Regions from separate parts of the Micromonospora arida genome, predicted to be linked through region 4. Evidence: riboswitches for the same ligand, from Rfam matches in the RefSeq annotation. Region 4 holds a riboswitch; each other region holds the start of a gene.
What was found. A riboswitch is a leader RNA that binds a small molecule or an ion and turns the genes downstream of it on or off. The one in region 4 is predicted to bind cobalamin.

Region 1: linked by a shared signal. The riboswitch ahead of ACFYP0_RS16005 (ribonucleoside-diphosphate reductase subunit alpha) and the one ahead of ACFYP0_RS05480 (acyl-CoA thioesterase) in region 4 are both predicted to bind cobalamin.
Region 2: linked by a shared signal. The riboswitch ahead of cobN (cobaltochelatase subunit CobN) and the one ahead of ACFYP0_RS05480 (acyl-CoA thioesterase) in region 4 are both predicted to bind cobalamin.
Region 3: linked by a shared signal. The riboswitch ahead of ACFYP0_RS15970 (CbtB domain-containing protein) and the one ahead of ACFYP0_RS05480 (acyl-CoA thioesterase) in region 4 are both predicted to bind cobalamin.

Annotation. Positions count from the first base shown of each region.
Region 1 is NZ_JBIALC010000004.1:408,645-412,751, forward strand. Features, by position in the region: gene ACFYP0_RS16000 (enolase C-terminal domain-like protein) at 1-622, opposite strand, end outside; cobalamin riboswitch at 1,052-1,268, shown strand; gene ACFYP0_RS16005 (ribonucleoside-diphosphate reductase subunit alpha) at 1,462-3,780, shown strand; gene ACFYP0_RS16010 (ribonucleotide-diphosphate reductase subunit beta) at 3,831-4,107, shown strand, end outside.
Region 2 is NZ_JBIALC010000001.1:569,259-573,365, reverse strand. Features, by position in the region: gene ACFYP0_RS02855 (RNA polymerase sigma factor) at 1-309, opposite strand, end outside; gene ACFYP0_RS02850 (hypothetical protein) at 437-772, shown strand; gene ACFYP0_RS02845 (MBL fold metallo-hydrolase) at 840-1,556, opposite strand; cobalamin riboswitch at 1,873-2,049, shown strand; gene cobN (cobaltochelatase subunit CobN) at 2,308-4,107, shown strand, end outside.
Region 3 is NZ_JBIALC010000004.1:401,305-405,411, forward strand. Features, by position in the region: gene ACFYP0_RS15960 (histidine phosphatase family protein) at 1-109, opposite strand, end outside; gene ACFYP0_RS15965 (CbtA family protein) at 106-876, opposite strand; gene ACFYP0_RS15970 (CbtB domain-containing protein) at 867-1,070, opposite strand; cobalamin riboswitch at 1,106-1,251, opposite strand; gene ACFYP0_RS15975 (amidohydrolase family protein) at 1,526-2,404, shown strand; gene ACFYP0_RS15980 (ABC transporter permease) at 2,725-3,732, shown strand; gene ACFYP0_RS15985 (ABC transporter substrate-binding protein) at 3,773-4,107, shown strand, end outside.
Region 4 is NZ_JBIALC010000001.1:1,180,851-1,184,957, reverse strand. Features, by position in the region: gene ACFYP0_RS05490 (copper chaperone PCu(A)C) at 1-210, opposite strand, end outside; gene ACFYP0_RS05485 (copper resistance protein CopC) at 276-2,375, opposite strand; cobalamin riboswitch at 2,497-2,713, shown strand; gene ACFYP0_RS05480 (acyl-CoA thioesterase) at 2,909-3,355, shown strand; gene ACFYP0_RS05475 (cellulose-binding domain-containing protein) at 3,763-4,107, shown strand, end outside.

The DNA of each region.
Region 1 (4,107 bases), on a different contig from region 4:
GGCGCAGCTTGTCGTCGCCGTAGCCGAGCCAACCCGCCGAGGTGGTGTAGGCGGGGTAGCCGGTCCGGTCGAGCTCGGCGAGGCGGGCGGCCTTCGTGCCCTCCTTGGCCCGCAGGATGGCCAGTGCCTCGTCGCGGGTCAGCGCGTCGGACAGGTAGCGCAGGTCCGCGATGTCGACGAGTTGCTCGGGGGACATGTCGACGAGCAGCCGCCACACCGGCTTGTCGGCGAGCCGGGCGACCAGGTCCCACGACGCGTTCAGCACGGCCGCCAGGGACAGGTGGACGACACCCTTCTCCGGACCGAGCCAGCGCAGTTGCGAGTCGGAGGTGAGGAGGCGGTAGACCGCGCCCATGTCCGCTGCCATCGTCGCCACGTCCAGGCCCACGAGAAGCTGTGCCTGGTGGACTGCCGCCGCCGCGACGATGTCGTTGCCTCGACCGATGGTGAAGGTCAGGCCGTGCCCCGCGAGTGGCGCGCCCACGCCGTCGACGCCGTCGGTGTGCAGGACGACGTAGGCCGCCGAGTAGTCGCCGTCCTTGTTCATGGCGTCTGACCCGTCAGCGGTCAGGGAGGTGGGGAAGCGGACGTCTTCGACGGTGACGGCGGTGATCTGCGGCATGCGCTCCTCGCCCGACTAGGCTAAAGATCAGATGATCACTGGGAGTATACGGAGAGCCGCTCCAGCACGTCAACGATGTCGATCACCGCAGACCCGCAGACATATGATGTTTGCCTCGCCGGGCTGATCCGCCTTGCCGCCCATCGTGCCGGTTGGCGGGCGAAGGTAACGGGAGTGGCGGTCTGTGAGATTGGATGTTCCACTCCTGTTGGGGCATTGACGGCGACACATGGATGCGGCCTGCGCCACCATGGCCTGGATACATCGCATCTTTGTCGACTGTCGACAGCCGGTGGAGAGCCCCCGTCTCCGGTGCCTGGCGTCGGTCGGCGTGGCGTTGTCGGTCGGGGCGGTGACGGTGATCACCGAGTCGGCGCCGACACGCCCGACACCGACATGTGGGGTGTGACAACGGCTGCGCCCCTATATATGGTGTCGGGCGTAGCTGGTTCGGCCGCTCATCCGGGGCGGTCGAGGCAACAGGGAACCCGGTGGAAATCCGGGACTGTCCCGCAGCGGTGAGTGGGAACGACCGCCGTCAACAGCACTGGGCCACCAATCGGCCTGGGAAGCGACGGCCAGTAGGAGACCGGCGAGACCGGTCGTGCCCGCGAGTCCGAAGACCTGCCAGCGCGCCGCGTACCCGCACCCGGGTGGGCGGCGGTCCGAGGCCGCGTGGGACGGCTGACGCCACCTGACCCCACGCCGGACTGGCGTGGCGTCCGTCGGTGTCTGTCTCCTCGCGTCCGGGCCACCAGGTCTCGAACTCCGAGGAGCGAGTGGTGACAGTCACCGAGGTAGTCCCGGCCAGCGGCGACGCGACAGTGCGGCGGACGCCGATGCAGGTCCGCAAGCGCGACGGCGGCACCGAACCCGTGGACGTGAACAAGATCGTCCGTGCGGTCGAGCGGTGGGCCGACGACCTGACCGACGTCGACCCGATGCGGGTGGCCACCCGCACGATCAGCGGCCTCTACGACGGCGCGACCACTGCCGAACTGGACCGGCTGTCCATCCAGACCGCCGCCGAGATGATCGGTGAGGAGCCGCAGTACTCGCGCCTCGCCGCGCGACTGCTGGCCGGCTACGTCGACAAGGAGGTGCGTCGTCAGGGCATCACCTCGTTCAGCGCGGCGATCCGGGTCGGCCACGCCGAGGGCCTGATCGGTGACGACACCGCCGCGTTCGTCGCCGCACACGCCGCGACCCTCGACCACGCCATCGACCCGGACGGCGACCGCCGGTTCGAGTACTTCGGCCTGCGCACGGTGTACGACCGCTACCTGCTGCGCCACCCCACCAGCCGACTGGTGCTGGAGACCCCGCAGTACTGGCTGCTGCGGGTGGCCTGCGGCCTGTCCCGGACGGCCGACGAGGCGGTCGGCTTCTACCGGCTGATGTCCAGCCTGGCCTACCTGCCCAGCTCGCCGACCTTGTTCAACTCCGGGACCCGGCACACCCAGATGTCCTCCTGCTACCTGGTCGACTCCCCGCTCGACGAGCTGGACTCGATCTACCAGCGGTACGCCCAGGTCGCCAACCTGTCCAAGTTCGCCGGTGGCATCGGCATCGCGTACTCCCGGGTCCGCTCCCGGGGAGCGCTGATCCGGGGCACGAACGGGCAGTCCAACGGGATCGTGCCGTGGCTGCGCACCCTGGACGCGAGCGTCGCCGCGGTGAACCAGGGTGGCCGGCGCAAGGGCGCGGCCTGCGTCTATCTGGAGCCGTGGCACCCGGACATCGAGGAGTTCCTGCAACTGCGGGACAACACCGGCGAGGACGCCCGACGTACCCACAACCTCAACCTGGCCAACTGGGTGCCGGACGAGTTCATGCGCCGGGTCGAGGCCGACGAGCTGTGGTCGCTGTTCGACCCGCACGAGGTGCCCGAGCTGCCCGACCTGTGGGGGGAGCGGTTCGACGCCGCGTACCGGGAGGCCGAGGCGCAGGGGCGCTACGTGCGGCAGGTCCCGGCACGGGAGCTGTACGGGAAGATGATGCGGACCCTCGCCCAGACCGGCAACGGCTGGATGACCTTCAAGGACGCCGCCAACCGGCTCTGCAACCAGACCGCCGAGCCGGGCAACGTGGTGCACCTGTCGAACCTCTGCACCGAGATCGTCGAGGTGTCCAGTGACACCGAGACCGCCGTGTGCAACCTCGGCTCGGTGAACCTCGCCGCCCACCTCACCGACGGCGGCATCGACTGGGAGCGGCTGCGCGCCACGGTGCGGACCGCGGTGACCTTCCTCGACCGGGTCATCGACATCAACTACTACCCGACCGCGCAGGCGGCGGCGAGCAACCCCCGCTGGCGGCCGGTCGGACTCGGACTGATGGGCCTCCAGGACGTCTTCTTCGCGCTGCGGCTGCCGTTCGACTCGCCGGCCGCGCGGGAGCTGTCCACCCTGATCAGCGAGGAGCTGTACCTGACCGCGCTGGAGACCTCCGCCGACCTGGCGCGCGACTTCGGCGCGCATCCGGCGTACCCGCAGACCCGGGCCGCGCGGGGCCAGCTCCAGCCCGACCTGTGGGGTGTCGAGGGTACGCAGACCGCGCGGTGGGCCGCGCTGCGTGAGCGGGTCGAGGCGTACGGGCTGCGCAACTCGCTGCTCGTGGCGGTCGCGCCGACCGCGACCATCGCCTCGATCGCCGGGTGCTACGAGTGCATCGAGCCGCAGGTGTCCAACCTGTTCAAGCGCGAGACCCTGTCGGGGGAGTTCCTCCAGGTCAACACCGCTCTGGTGCGCGAGCTGAAGGCCCGCGGTCTGTGGACCGAGCGGATCCGTTCGGCGATCAAGCGGGCGGAGGGGTCGGTGCAGGACATCGCCGAGCTGCCGGCCGGCGTACGGGAGCTGTTCCGCACCTCGTGGGAGCTCCCGCAGCGGGCGCTGATCGACCTGGCCGCCGCCCGCGCCCCGTTCATCGACCAGTCCCAGTCGCTGAACCTGTTCCTGGCCGCGCCGACCATCGGCAAACTCTCCTCGATGTACCTGTACGCCTGGAAGGCCGGGCTGAAGACCACCTACTACCTGCGCTCGCGCCCAGCGACGCGGATCCAGCAGGCCACCGTCAGCGCTGTCGCACCCGTCGTCGTCGACGCGGAGGCGCTGGCCTGCTCGCTGGAGAACCCCGAGTCGTGCGAGGCCTGCCAGTGACCCCCGCCGACACCACCGACGCCAGCACCACCGACACGAGGACCACGCACATGCTGCTCGACCCCGGGATGGACCTGACTCTCCGCCCGATGCGCTACCCGCACTTCTTCGACCGGTTCCGCGACGCGATCCGCAACACCTGGACGGTCGAGGAGGTCGACCTGCACGCCGACCTCGCCGACCTGGACAAGCTGTCGCCGGCCGAACGGCACCTGGTCAGCCGCCTGGTGGCGTTCTTCGCCACCGGTGACACGATCGTCGCCAACAACCTGGTGCTCAACCTCTACCAGCACGTCAACAGCCCGGAGGGTCGCCTCTACCTGTCCC
Region 2 (4,107 bases), 610 kb from region 4:
CCGCAGGACGAGCCCGTCGCGCCGGCCACGGGAGCGGTGCAGGTTGCGGGTCTCGTTGGCGACGATCGCGAGCAGCCACGACCGGAAGGACGCGTCACCCCGGTAACGGGACAGCTTCCGGTACGCCTTCACAAACGCCTCCTGGATGACGTCCTCGGAGTCCGAGCCCGCGCCGAGCAGCACCGCGGTCCGGTACGCGGACGCGGTGTGCCGGGCCACCAGGAGGTTGTACGCCTCCAGGTCGCCTGCCCGAGCGCGGGTGACGAGCGCCTCGTCGTCCAGGGGAGCCTCCGTTCGGATCACACTCATGACACCGCCCACCCGCCGCGGGTTCCACCCGGATCTCCCGGCGTAGGTCAGCTCTCTCCCATCCGGCGTGCAGCGTATTGCCAGCAATCGGTGCTGCACTGGAGGGACGTCGAGGAGAGGGGCGGGCATGAGCTGGTTCAACCGCCGATCACGGGGTGCCGAGGCGACCCCGACGAAGCTGGACCGGGAAGCGACCCGCGACGACCTCGCGGCGCTGGAGGCGTTCGTGGCCACCCGGCGCGGGGTGGAGTTCTACCTGGAACCGGAGACCACCGCGACGGACACCACAGTGGTGGCGATCGCCCACGACGGCGAGTGGATCCGCCGCCGTACCGGAACACCCCGTGCGGCCGGGGCCATCGCCCGCAAGCACGCGGTGCCGCTGTACGAGGCGGCGCGTACCGGTTACCCGGAACGGATGCGGACCTGGAGCCGGGCCCACCCGGAACGCCACGCCCGCTGAGGCCAGCTCAGTGCGGCTGGGCCGGCGCGGGTTCGTGGAGAACGTTGCGGGGGCGTTGCCGCCTGGATCAGGCGCCCTCGACGGCTGAGCGGGCCTGCTCGACCGTCATCGGCTCGGCGTGGCTGGAGACGTACCACTGGTAGGTGTCGTCGAGCAGTCGCCGGACCAGGCCGAGGTCCAGGTCGTCCTCCGGCCGACGCAGGTGCGCCGGCGGCGGGTAGAAGCAGTCGCCCAGCAGCATCACTCCCGAGTCGGGCACCAGCACCACTGCCGAATCCGGTGCGTGCCCGCCGCCGACGTGGCGTAGCCGAACTCCGACCGGCAGCTCGTCCACGTCGGCGAAGGTCCGGGTCGGCGGCAGGATGGCGAAGTCTTCCCAGGACGCCATCGCGCGTGCGCGGGCTTGAAAGCTCGGGCGCAGGCGGGGATCGGCGCGTACCTGCTCGTGCAGGTAGCGGTGGCTCCACGGCCGGGCGGCCTCGGCGCGCAGCAGCGACACGGCCGTCTCGTGCCCGACGATCTCCACCCCGGGCCAGGCGCAGGCGCCCCACACGTGGTCCCAGTGATGGTGGGTGTAGACCAGCCAGCGCGGCTCCGGTAGCCCGGCGGCGGCCAGCGCGGCCTGGATCTCGCGGGCGTGCGCGGGGCTCTGCCCGGCGTCGATCATCACACTGCCGCGTTCGTCGGCGACGACGGCGACGCCGGCCTGGACCGCCTCCGGGTCGGGATCGCCCGGGCAGAGCCAGACCCGGCCGGCCAGGTGGTGGAACTGCGGGGCGACCAAGGTGATCGACCTCCGAGATTGATCACGGACACTGGTGTGGCGTTCGCCGATCCTAGGCGAGGGTGTCGCATGCCACCGTCCCCTCAGACGATCGGCGCAGGCCAGGGTAGGTGCTACCCCCCTTTGCTCTGCTTACCTATATGCACCGGGCACGGAGCGTCACTGGCGCCTATAGGTAAGCAGAGCAAAGGACGTCCGGCATTGATCTGGGGCATTGCGCTGTGCGGAGTCGCGCTCGCAGCAATCGCTGAAGCTCGATGAGTGCCGTCCGCCTGGCGGGGCCGGACCGGCGTTGACCGGCGGCGCGGCGGTGTGGCAGCATTCGCGGCCTGACGGCAGTGAAGGAAGTCGGTGCGAATCCGACGCGGTCCCGCCACTGTCACCGGGGAGCGATCCCCCCTCGTGAGTCACGGCCGTGTGTCTGCGGTTGGAAGGCCGGGGGAGAGCGTCGATCCGGAAGCCAGGATACTTCGGCCGTCGGGACGTACCCCAGGGCGTGGACACCCGAGGAGGACCCGATGACGCACGGCGTCTCATTCATCGACGATTATCGTCGTATTGCGCTCCAGGCAGTGCATTCCAAGGACACCGGCCACCGGCACCGCTGAGCTGATCGCCCGGCGCTGACCGTCCCCGACCCATGCGTCGGTGCGCCGTTCGCTCGGGCCGTCGTACCGGCTGACGCCGTACCCACCCGCATCGTCCCGGTCGCCCCCGTGAGGGCCCAGGGCGTCACTCTCCGGAGCCTGCCGTGCGCATCCTGCTGCTCTCCACCGCCGACACCGATCTGCTGGCCGCCCGCGCCAGCGGTGCCGACTACCGGTTGGCCAACCCCGCCCGAGTTGCCGCCGACGAGGTGCCCGCCCTGCTCGACGGGGCCGCCCTCGCCGTCGTACGCCTGCTCGGCGGTCGGCAGGCGTGGCCGGACGGCCTCGCCGCCGTGCTCGCCACCGGCGTGCCGACGATCGTGCTCGGGGGTGAGGCGCTGCCCGACGCGGAGCTGATGGCGATCTCCACAGTGCCGTCCGGGGTCGTCACCCAGGCGCTGGCGTACCTGGTCGAGGGCGGACCGGACAACCTGGCGCAGCTGGCCCGGTTCCTCTCCGACACGGTGCTGCTCACCGGCGAGGGGTTCGCCGCACCCGCGCCCACCCCGGCGTACGGCGTGCACGGCGAACACCCCGCCGACCCGGATCGGCCCACAGTGGGAATCGTCTTCTACCGGGCGCACGCCCTCGCCGGCAACACCGGATTCGTCGACGTGCTCGCGGACGCGGTCCACCAGGCCGGCGGCAACCCGCTGCCGATCTTCTGCGGCTCGCTGCGCGGGCTGACCGCGGGCGCCGGCCCACTCGGGCTCTTCGCCCGCTGTGACGCGCTGCTGGTCACGGTGCTCGCGGCCGGCGGTGCGGTCGCCGCGGACGCCTCCGGTGGCGGCGACGAGGACGCCTGGGACGTGGGCGTGCTGGCCGCCCTGGACGTGCCGATCATCCAGGCGCTCTGCCTGACCAGCACTCGGGAGCAGTGGGCCGGCAGCGACGCCGGGTTGTCCCCACTGGACGCCGCGATGCAGGTGGCCATCCCCGAGTTCGACGGCCGGATCGTCACAGTGCCGTTCTCGTTCAAGCAGATCGACGCGGACGGGCTCTCGGTCTACGCCGCCGATCCCGAGCGGGCCGCCCGGGTCGCCGGGATCGCGGTGCGCCACGCCCGGCTGCGGTACGTGCCGCACGCCGACAAGCGGGTCGCCGTGGTGCTCAGCTCGTACCCCACCAAGCACTCCCGGGTCGGCAACGCCGTCGGGTTGGACACCCCGGCCTCGGCGGTCCGGCTGTTCGCCGCGCTGGCCGAGGCCGGCTACTACCTGGGTGACGCGCCACCGCCCGACGACGGCGACGCGCTGATCCACGCGCTGATCGCCGCCGGTGGTCACGACGTGGAGTGGCTCACCCCGGGGCAACTGGCCGCCGCCGAGGCCCGGATACCGGGGCCGACGTACCGGCGCTGGTTCGACCAGGTCCCGGCCGAGCTGCGCGAGCGGATGCGGGAGCACTGGGGTGAGCCGCCGGGCGAGCTGTACACCGACGGCGGCGACATCGTGCTCGCCGGGCTGCGCTTCGGCAACGTGGCGCTGCTGATCCAGCCACCCCGCGGCTTCGGGGAGAACCCGATCGCCATCTACCACGACCCGGACCTGCCGCCGAGTCACCACTACCTGGCCGCGTACCGCTGGTTGACCGCGCCGGCCGCGGACGGCGGCTTCGGCGCGGACGCCGTGGTGCACCTGGGTAAGCACGGCACCCTGGAGTGGCTGCCCGGCAAGGGCCTCGGCCTGGCCGCCGACTGCGCCCCCGACGCGGTCCTCGGCGACCTGCCGCTGGTGTACCCGTTCATCGTCAACGACCCCGGAGAGGGCACCCAGGCCAAGCGGCGGGCACACGCCGTGGTCGTCGACCACCTGGTCCCGCCGATGGCCCGCGCCGAGACCTACGGCGACCTGGCCAAACTGGAACAACTGCTCGACGAGTACGCGACAGTGCAGGCCCTCGAC
Region 3 (4,107 bases), on a different contig from region 4:
CGGCACGCAGGCCACCCTCGTCCAGGCCGTCGTCGGCGCCGCCGAAGCGGGTCCGGCGCAGAGCGGCGGTGTGACCGTGGGCGACCAGCCGGAGGCTGGTGCCGGTCATGTGCTCGGCAGTGCGGTGCCGGCCCGACGACGCCGCTCGTGGTGCATCAGGGCCGCGAACAGCAGGCCGATGCCGGTCCAGAGCACGACCTGGGTGCCGAGCGAGGCAAGTCGGAAACTCCACAGCAGGGTCGCCGGGAAGTCCGCCGGAACCTCCTGGAAGGACGGCATCACCACGTACGACACTGCCGTGACCAGCAGGAACCCGCCCACGGCCGCGGTGGCGCGCAGCCACGTAGGCGCCTGGGCGCCGACCGACCGGTAGCCCAGCGAGCCGGCCCACACGGCCACCAGCCCGAGCACCACCATCAACAGGTAGGTGACGGTCCGTTGGTTGATGGTGGCCGGGTCGCCGACCGCCGGCGGGTTCGCCGGGTACTTGAGGAACGGCACGATCACCGCGCCGAGCAGCGCCGCGCCGGCCAGCAGCAGACCGGACCGCCCGTCGTCGTCGCCGCGCCGCCGCCGGGACAGCAGGACGTACGCCGTGGCCAGCAGGCCACCCATCGCGGCCCCGAACAGGCCGGTGGCGAGGAACAGACCGCCGCGCTGACCCGTCCGGCCGACCAGGGCGTCCTCGTGATCGTGCGCGCCTGCGGCGGGCGCGGCGTGCGTCGCCGCCTCCTCGATGGCGATGGCTGCCTCGACGTGCGGTTCGCCAGCGACGTACGCGAACGTCCCGGCGATCAGGCCGGCGATCAGGCCGGCCAGCAGCCCGCGAACGAGGACGGCGACGAACGGGGGAGTGGTGGTGGTGTTCAGTGGCACGGGACACCCAGCAGGTGCCTGCCGTCGTGCATCAGCTCGTGCAGGTACATCCCGCTGCGGGACACCGCCCCCTGGTCGAAGGCGACGAGGTACGCCAGCAGGGTGAGCACGGCAACGGTCGCCAGGACCGGCCACAGTAGACGGACACTGCCAGCGGGGTGCACCACCGGCTGGCTGGAAGCGGAGCTGGACATGAATACACGAACCTCCCCAGGGATGACGCGTCCCCATCGCAAGGCTGCGGACGACCGAGCGTCCTGGCTCGCGGCCCCCAGTTGTGGTTGGGGAACCGCTCACAGTGGCGCGACCGCGCCGGATTCACACCGGCTTCCCTCGCGTCGCCGCAGATAGTGGGTCGACGGTAGCGGTGCCGCCTCAGACGGTCAACCCGGACCCCGCGCCCCGACCGCGTCCGGATGCCGGCACGTCAGCGAGGCGCCCCAGCCGCAGGCGCCGGTGGATTCGTCAGACCAAAAGGCGACACTGCGGGGAGCTGGTCGTGGCGCGCGTTCCGGGATTCAACAACAGTCTGTTACCGCTAACATGGTCAACCTGCCAGATCGACTCTGTGGCTCCGGGTTGACCCGGAGGGCTCGATCAGCGGCTGGGCGGGGTGTGGAGTGAACGAGAAGGCGCCGGGACGGGTCCGGTGACGACCGGCGAGGTCGCGCGACGGCCGGGCATCGTCGACGCGCATCATCACCTCTGGGTCCGGGCGCGGCACCCACAGCCCTGGATCGACCCGCACACCATGGCCGCGATCGACGACGACTTCACGCCGGTCGAGCTCGCCCCGGCGACCCGGGCCGCCGGGGTCACCCAGACCGTGGTCGTCCAGTCCGTCGCCGTTCGGTCGGAGACGCCCGAGCTGCTCGGCATCGCGGCCGACGATCCCCTCATCGCCGGGGTCGTCGGCTGGGTCGACCTCACCGCCGCCGATGTCGACCGTCGCCTCGCCCGACTACGCAGGGCGCGCGGCGGCCAACGGCTGGTCGGGATCCGCCACCCGGTCCAGTCCGAACCGGACCCGACCTATCTCGACCGCCCCGACGTGCGGCACGGCATCGCCGCGGTCGGTGCCGCCGGCCTCGCCTTCGACCTCCTGGTGCACCATCGTCAGCTGCCGGCGGCCGCCCGGCTCGTCCGCGACCTGCCCCAGGTGCGGTTTGTCCTGGACCACCTCGGCAAGCCCCCGCTCGGGCGCGCCGATCTCGATGACTGGCAGCGCGACCTGCGGGCGCTCGCGGCTGAGCCCAACACGACGGCGAAGCTCTCCGGCCTGGTGACCGAGGTGGACGGTGGGTCCTGGACGACGGCCGACCTGCGGCCCGCAGTCGAGCACGCCCTGGACGTGTTCGGGCCGGATCGGCTGATGTTCGGCTCGGACTGGCCGGTGTGCCTGCTCGCCACCTCGTACACCCGCTGGGTCACCGTCCTCGATGACCTGCTGGACCCGCTGACCGACGACGAGCGGGCCGCGATCTGGCGCCAGACCGTCAGCCGGGTCTACCGGTTGGCCCCGTCCTGAGGCGGCAGCGCCTTCCCAACTGGGGACATAGCATGTTATCGATAACATGCTGACGGCGGCAGCGATGTCGATTTGATCGGACGTATGCCTTCGACTGTGCAGGTAACGATGGCAAAACATGCGCGCAAGACCTTGGCAACATGCGTGAATGCGTGGCAAGGTAACGCCTGATCGTGGGAAACATCAGACCTATCTCCAAGGGATGTGTGGCTACCTAGCCGCACCACCGTTAAAGCGGGGTCGGTCGCTCACAGGCGTTCGGCTCGTCGGCGGGTCCCCGTCGGACGCCGGCGCCGCGCTTGGGGAGGTCAGGTCCGACGATGAGTAGCGCCGAGGCAACCGCCGGCACACAGCGCGGCGAACTCAGCGACTGGTTCCGGGAACGGATCTCCCACGCCGTCTCCGAGTTCACCGCCGCGACCGCGCTGGTCGTTCTGTTCATCGCCTTGACCTTCGCGAGTCCCTACTTCCTGACAGCGGACAACCTCTTCAACATCGGGGCCCAGACGGCGGTGATCGCCATCATCGCCACAGCCCAGACGATGGTCATCATCACGAAGGGCATCGACCTGTCCGTGGGGTCGGTCGCGGCGCTCGCCGGCGTGTTGGGCGCGATGGTCGTGCGCGACCTCGGCTTCTCGCTCTGGGCGGCGACGGCGGTCGCGATCGGCGTCGGCGCGCTGGCCGGGCTGTTGAACGGCCTGCTGGTGACGGTGGCCCGGATTCCGCCGTTCATCGCGACACTGGGGACGATGTCCGTGGGTCGCGGCCTGGTCTTCATCATCACCGGAGCAGTCGGCGTGTACGGCCTGCCGCGGTCCTTCCAACTGCTCGGCAACGGGCAGATCCTCGGCATCCCGTTCGCCGTGGTGATCACCGTCCTGGTCGCCGTCGGGGTCGCCTTCCTGCTCTCCCAGACCCGCTTCGGTCAGTACACCTACGCGATGGGCTCCAATCTGGAGGCGGCCCGCCGCTCCGGCATCCGGGTCGGGCGGCACCTGACCGGGGTGTACGTCCTGGCCGGCGTGCTGGTCGGGCTGGGCGGCATGATCGCCGCGTCCCGGGTCAACTCCGGCCAGCCCAACTACGGGATCTCGCTGGAACTCGACGTCATCGCCGCCGCCGTCATCGGCGGAGCCAGCCTGTTCGGCGGGCAGGGCCGGATCGTCGGGACCATCATCGGCGCGTTCCTCATCGCCCTGGTCCGCAACGGCGCCGTCCTGCTCGACATCAGCATCCACTACCAGCAGGTGATCGTCGGCGTGATCATCTGGGCCGCCGTCTACTTCGACCAGTACCGCCGCCGGCGGCTGGAATCACGGGGTTGACATGCCATTCCGAGAGTCCGAACGAGGAAGGACACACACCATGGCACACACCACCACCAGCCGGCGGACGCGAGGACGACTCCTGCGCGCGCAGGCCATCCTGGCCGCGGCCGCGGCGACCGCCCTGCTCAGTGCCTGCGGCGGGGTCGAGGTCCGTGACGGCGGCGACGGCGCGACCAAGGACGCGAGCGGCCCGTTGAAGCTCGCCGTGGTACCCAAGGCGGTCGGGGCCGACTACTGGAACACGGTCAAGGCGGGCGCCGAGTGCGCCGCGCAGCGCGCCGGGGACGTCACCGTCCAGTGGGACGGGGTGACCACCGAGACCGACGTCGAGGGCCAGGTCAACCTGATCCAGAACTTCGTCACCAAGAAGGT
Region 4 (4,107 bases):
CGTCATGCCCTTGTCGGCCGCCTTCACCCACGGGTCACGAATGCCGAGCACACCAGCGTCCGGGTTGGCCGGGGCCGACGCGGACGGGCCCGCCTGCGCGGTCGACGGAGAGTCGGACGACCCGCACCCGGCGGCGCCCACCGTCAGGATCGCGGCGGCGAGGATGGCGGCCGAGCGACGGCGTGAAGCGTTTGGGCTGGTGGTGCGCATGTGTTCTTCCTCCGATGGTTGCTGCTGGGAGGTTGGTCGGCCGCAGCTGGGAGAAAGTTCCGGACTCAGGGAAGGTTGATCGTGAACTCCCCGGTGTGCACCTTGCCGGCGACCTGGAAGTCGAAGAAGGCCCGGTACCGGCCTGAACTCGGTGCGGTCAGCCAGAACTTGACCGTCCCGTCGACCAGCTCCTGCTCGGGGTGGACGTGCACGTAGCCGAGGTCACCCTCACGAACCACTACCAGGTGCCCGTACGCGGCAAGGTATCGCTCCAACTGCACGGGGGTGGTGGTGTCGGCGCTGGCGACCTGGAAGTGGATCGGCGCCGTCACCCCCACCGTCGGGGTGCCGGTCATCGACACCGCGTACGGACCAGCCGTCGCCTGGGCCTGTGGCGGCGGCAGCGCGGTCGGGGTGTGCGCGCCGGGCACTGTGTGGTCGACGCCCAGCACGAGCGGCAGCGGCGTGCCGTTGGCAGCGGTGACGGAGAAGTCGGCGTAGACGCGGTACCCGCCGGGTCGGGCCAGCGTCATCGGGACGCTCCAGGTGCCGTCGGGTGCCATCGTCGGGTGCAGGTGCTGGTAGCCGGTCAGGTCACGGCCCACGACGATCATGTGCAACGGCTTGTCGTGGACGACCGCGAAGCGTGTCGCCGGCTGCCGGTCGGTGCCGACGATGCGGAAGCGGTAGTCGGCGCGTACCCCGGCGGGTTGGGTTCGTTCCAGCGGTTGCAGCGTGTACCCGCCGGCGCTGACGGTCGTCCCGGTGGCAAGCGTCTCGCCCGTTGCGCCGTCACCCCGGTGCGTGTGCGGTCCGGTGCCCTCCGGGTGTTGGTGTCCGTCGTTCGCGGACCCTGCCGGGCCGGAGGCGGGCGGACCGCCCGCCGGCTGCCGGGCGTTGTTGGCGGCCGGGCCCTCGTTGCCGCTGATGCGCGCCAATCCGAACCCGCCGAGCAGGGCCAGCACCAGGGTACCGACGAACAGTGCCAGGCTGGTGTTGCTCAGCCGGGACCCGGGCGTCGCCGTGGCCAGATCCGGGTCAGGCGATGCCCCGGAGTCGACGGGCGGTCGACTGTCCGTCGTGGCGGGGGCTTTCGCGTTCTCGTCGGTCGGAGTCGGATCGACAGCCACGCCCGTCCGAGCCACGACGACGGCGGCGTCCTTACGGGCGGCCGGCACGGCGCTGGGTCGCCGCTTACCGTCCGAGGTCTGCGTACCGCTGCCGGTCGCCGCGACGGTCCTGTCTGCTCCGGTCCTGTCACTGACCGCTCTGCCGCCGCCAGTCCTGGCAACGGCGGGCTTGCTACCGGTGGCCTTGGCGCTGGCAGTCCTGGTGCCGGCGGTCCTGGTCCCGGGACGGGTGCCGGCGCCGCGTCGAGCGGATGTCGCCGACGCGGTACGGCCCCGGCCGGCGGGTCTGCCAGTGGGGGTCGTCCGCCGACGCCAGACGACGAATCCGGCCGCCGCGGCCGCCACCGCGACCACCGCCAGGCCGACCCACGCGACCGCTCCGGGGCCGCTCTCGTCAGTCGATCCGGTCGGCGCAGCCGCTGCCGCGGACGGTGGAACCGCCGTCTCGGCCGCGACTGTCGGCACTGCCGACGCCTGCCCGGACGACCCGTGTTGCTCGGCGGTGGCCAACAGCGCCGGATCTGGCTGGGTCGACGGTGGGCTCCACCCCTTGGGCGCCGCCGTCACCGGCCCGTCGTAGCGGAAGGTCAAAGTGCCGCGTACGGGGTCGCCGTCCGAGGCGACCGACAGGTAGCTCACCGAGTACTGCCCCTTGGCCGGCAGGTGCGCGACCGCCACCGTCGCGGGGAACCCGGTCGTGTACTCGCGTGGCTCGAACTGCCCGTTGACCATGAAGTACTCGCGCACCGGCTTGTCCAGCGGCTTCGGCTCCCCGTACGACCAGCCATTGTCGACCCGGATGCCACCCGGCGCGGTGATCGTGAAGAACGCGTTGACGGCGGCCTTCTCGGTGAAGAACAGCTGCACCGACGTCAACGGCTCGCGCACCGTGGCGCCACCCGCCGGCGTGGACATCGCGAGGGTCCCGTGAGCTGCGGCGGGCTGAGCGGACGCGAGGAGAGCGACCGCCGAGGCGAGGAGGAGCGCGAGGAGGCCCGAGACCACCCGCCCAGGAATCTGAGGGTGACGACGCATCTGAATATCCTCACTGCGCTGAGACTTTTTACAAGAGGTGACGAACTTTTTCCTCACATGGCTAAAGTCGAACACCTTCCGGGTGGTAGGCCGGCCTGAGAGGCCGTCGCCCCTGGCCAGCTATGCTCCCGGTGGCGCTGGTTCGCCCGGTCATGAGCTGGCCGGGCGTCGTAAGAGGGAACCCGGTGGGAATCCGGGGCTGCCCCGCAGCGGTGAGTGGGAACGACCGCCGTCATCAGCACTGGGCCAGTGGCCTGGGAAGCGACGGCCAGTAGGGGACCGGCGTGGAGCCGGTCGGGCCCGCGAGTCCGAAGACCTGCCCGCGCCGCGTACACAACCGTGTGCGCTGCCGTCGGCCTCGCGGGTGGGCTGAGCGGGTGACGTGCCGGGCGGTGTGCGCCGGTGTGTCCTCGTCAGCGTGTGCCCGTGTTCCGGCGGTGTGGTTTCCCGAGGGACGGACTACCGCTGTGCACGACACCACCACGATCGCCGGCCGAGCGCCGTCGGCGTCGCACCTGACCCTGTCGCAGATCATGGATCAGCACCACACCAACCTGATGGGTACGGTCCACGGCGGCCGGATCCTCAACCTCATCGACTCCGTCGCTGGTGTGGTCGCCGCCCGCCATTCCGACGGGCCGGCGGTCACCGCCGCCATCGACGAGACCGCGTTCCTGCGGGCGGTGCGGGTCGGCGACGTCGTGCATGTCGACGCGCGGATCACCTGGGCCGGTCGCAGCTCGATGGAGGTCGCGGTCAAGGTGACCGCCGACCGGTGGGACCGGGCGGTGCCACCCACCGACGTGGCCACCGCCCACCTGGTCATGGTCGCCATCGACGACGACGGCCAGCCTCGTACGGTGCCGCCGCTGCTACCGGAGACCGACGGTGACCGGCGGCGGTACCGGGAGGCGGAGATCCGCCGGAAGCACCGGCTGGCGCTGCGGCGCGCGCTGCTCGACGGTGCCGAAGACGACTGACCCGGCTGGTACTACCGCTACCGGCGCCCACATCACGAGAGGGTGCACCCGCGCTGTGACTCGCAGGCTGACTGATGGCCGTCAGTCTGGTGATCTGCTCACTCGCCGGTCCACATTGCAGGCTCGCGTACCCGGCGCTCGGTTTTCTGCCGGGACTTGGCCGCCCACTTCGTTGCGTTCTTTGACGCGAAGTCGTCCAGGACCTGGCGGTCAGTCGCGGTCCAGGCGGGAAGCTGCGCTGTCCACTCTTCTGCCTGTTCGGCGCTGTGGCCGCTACCGATCAGCCATGGCGGGCTGTCCGTTGTCCTGCCGGCGGCAGGACTGCCGTGCGTGCCTTGACAGGAAGGTGGAGCAGCAGGACAGTCGAGATATTCATAGACGTCCAACTATTTACGGCGAGGTGTGCCATGCGGAAGTCGCTGACTGCTGTGGCCGCCATCGCTGTTGCCATGGTCGCGATGATGGCCGCGATCTCACACGCCAGTGCGGCGAACGCGGCGGCCGGGTGTCGGGTGAACTACGTCGTCACCAGCCAGTGGACCGGTGGCTTCCACGCCGACATCGCGGTCACCAACTTGGGTGACCCAGTCAACGGGTGGACGCTGCGGTTCGCGTTCCCAGCAGTCGACCAGCGGCTCACGCAAACCTGGAGCGCCACCTGGGCCCAGGCGGGCCAGCAGGTCAGCGCGACCAATCTGGGCTGGAACGCGACCCTTGGCACCAATGGCTCCGCGAACATCGGTTTCGTTGGC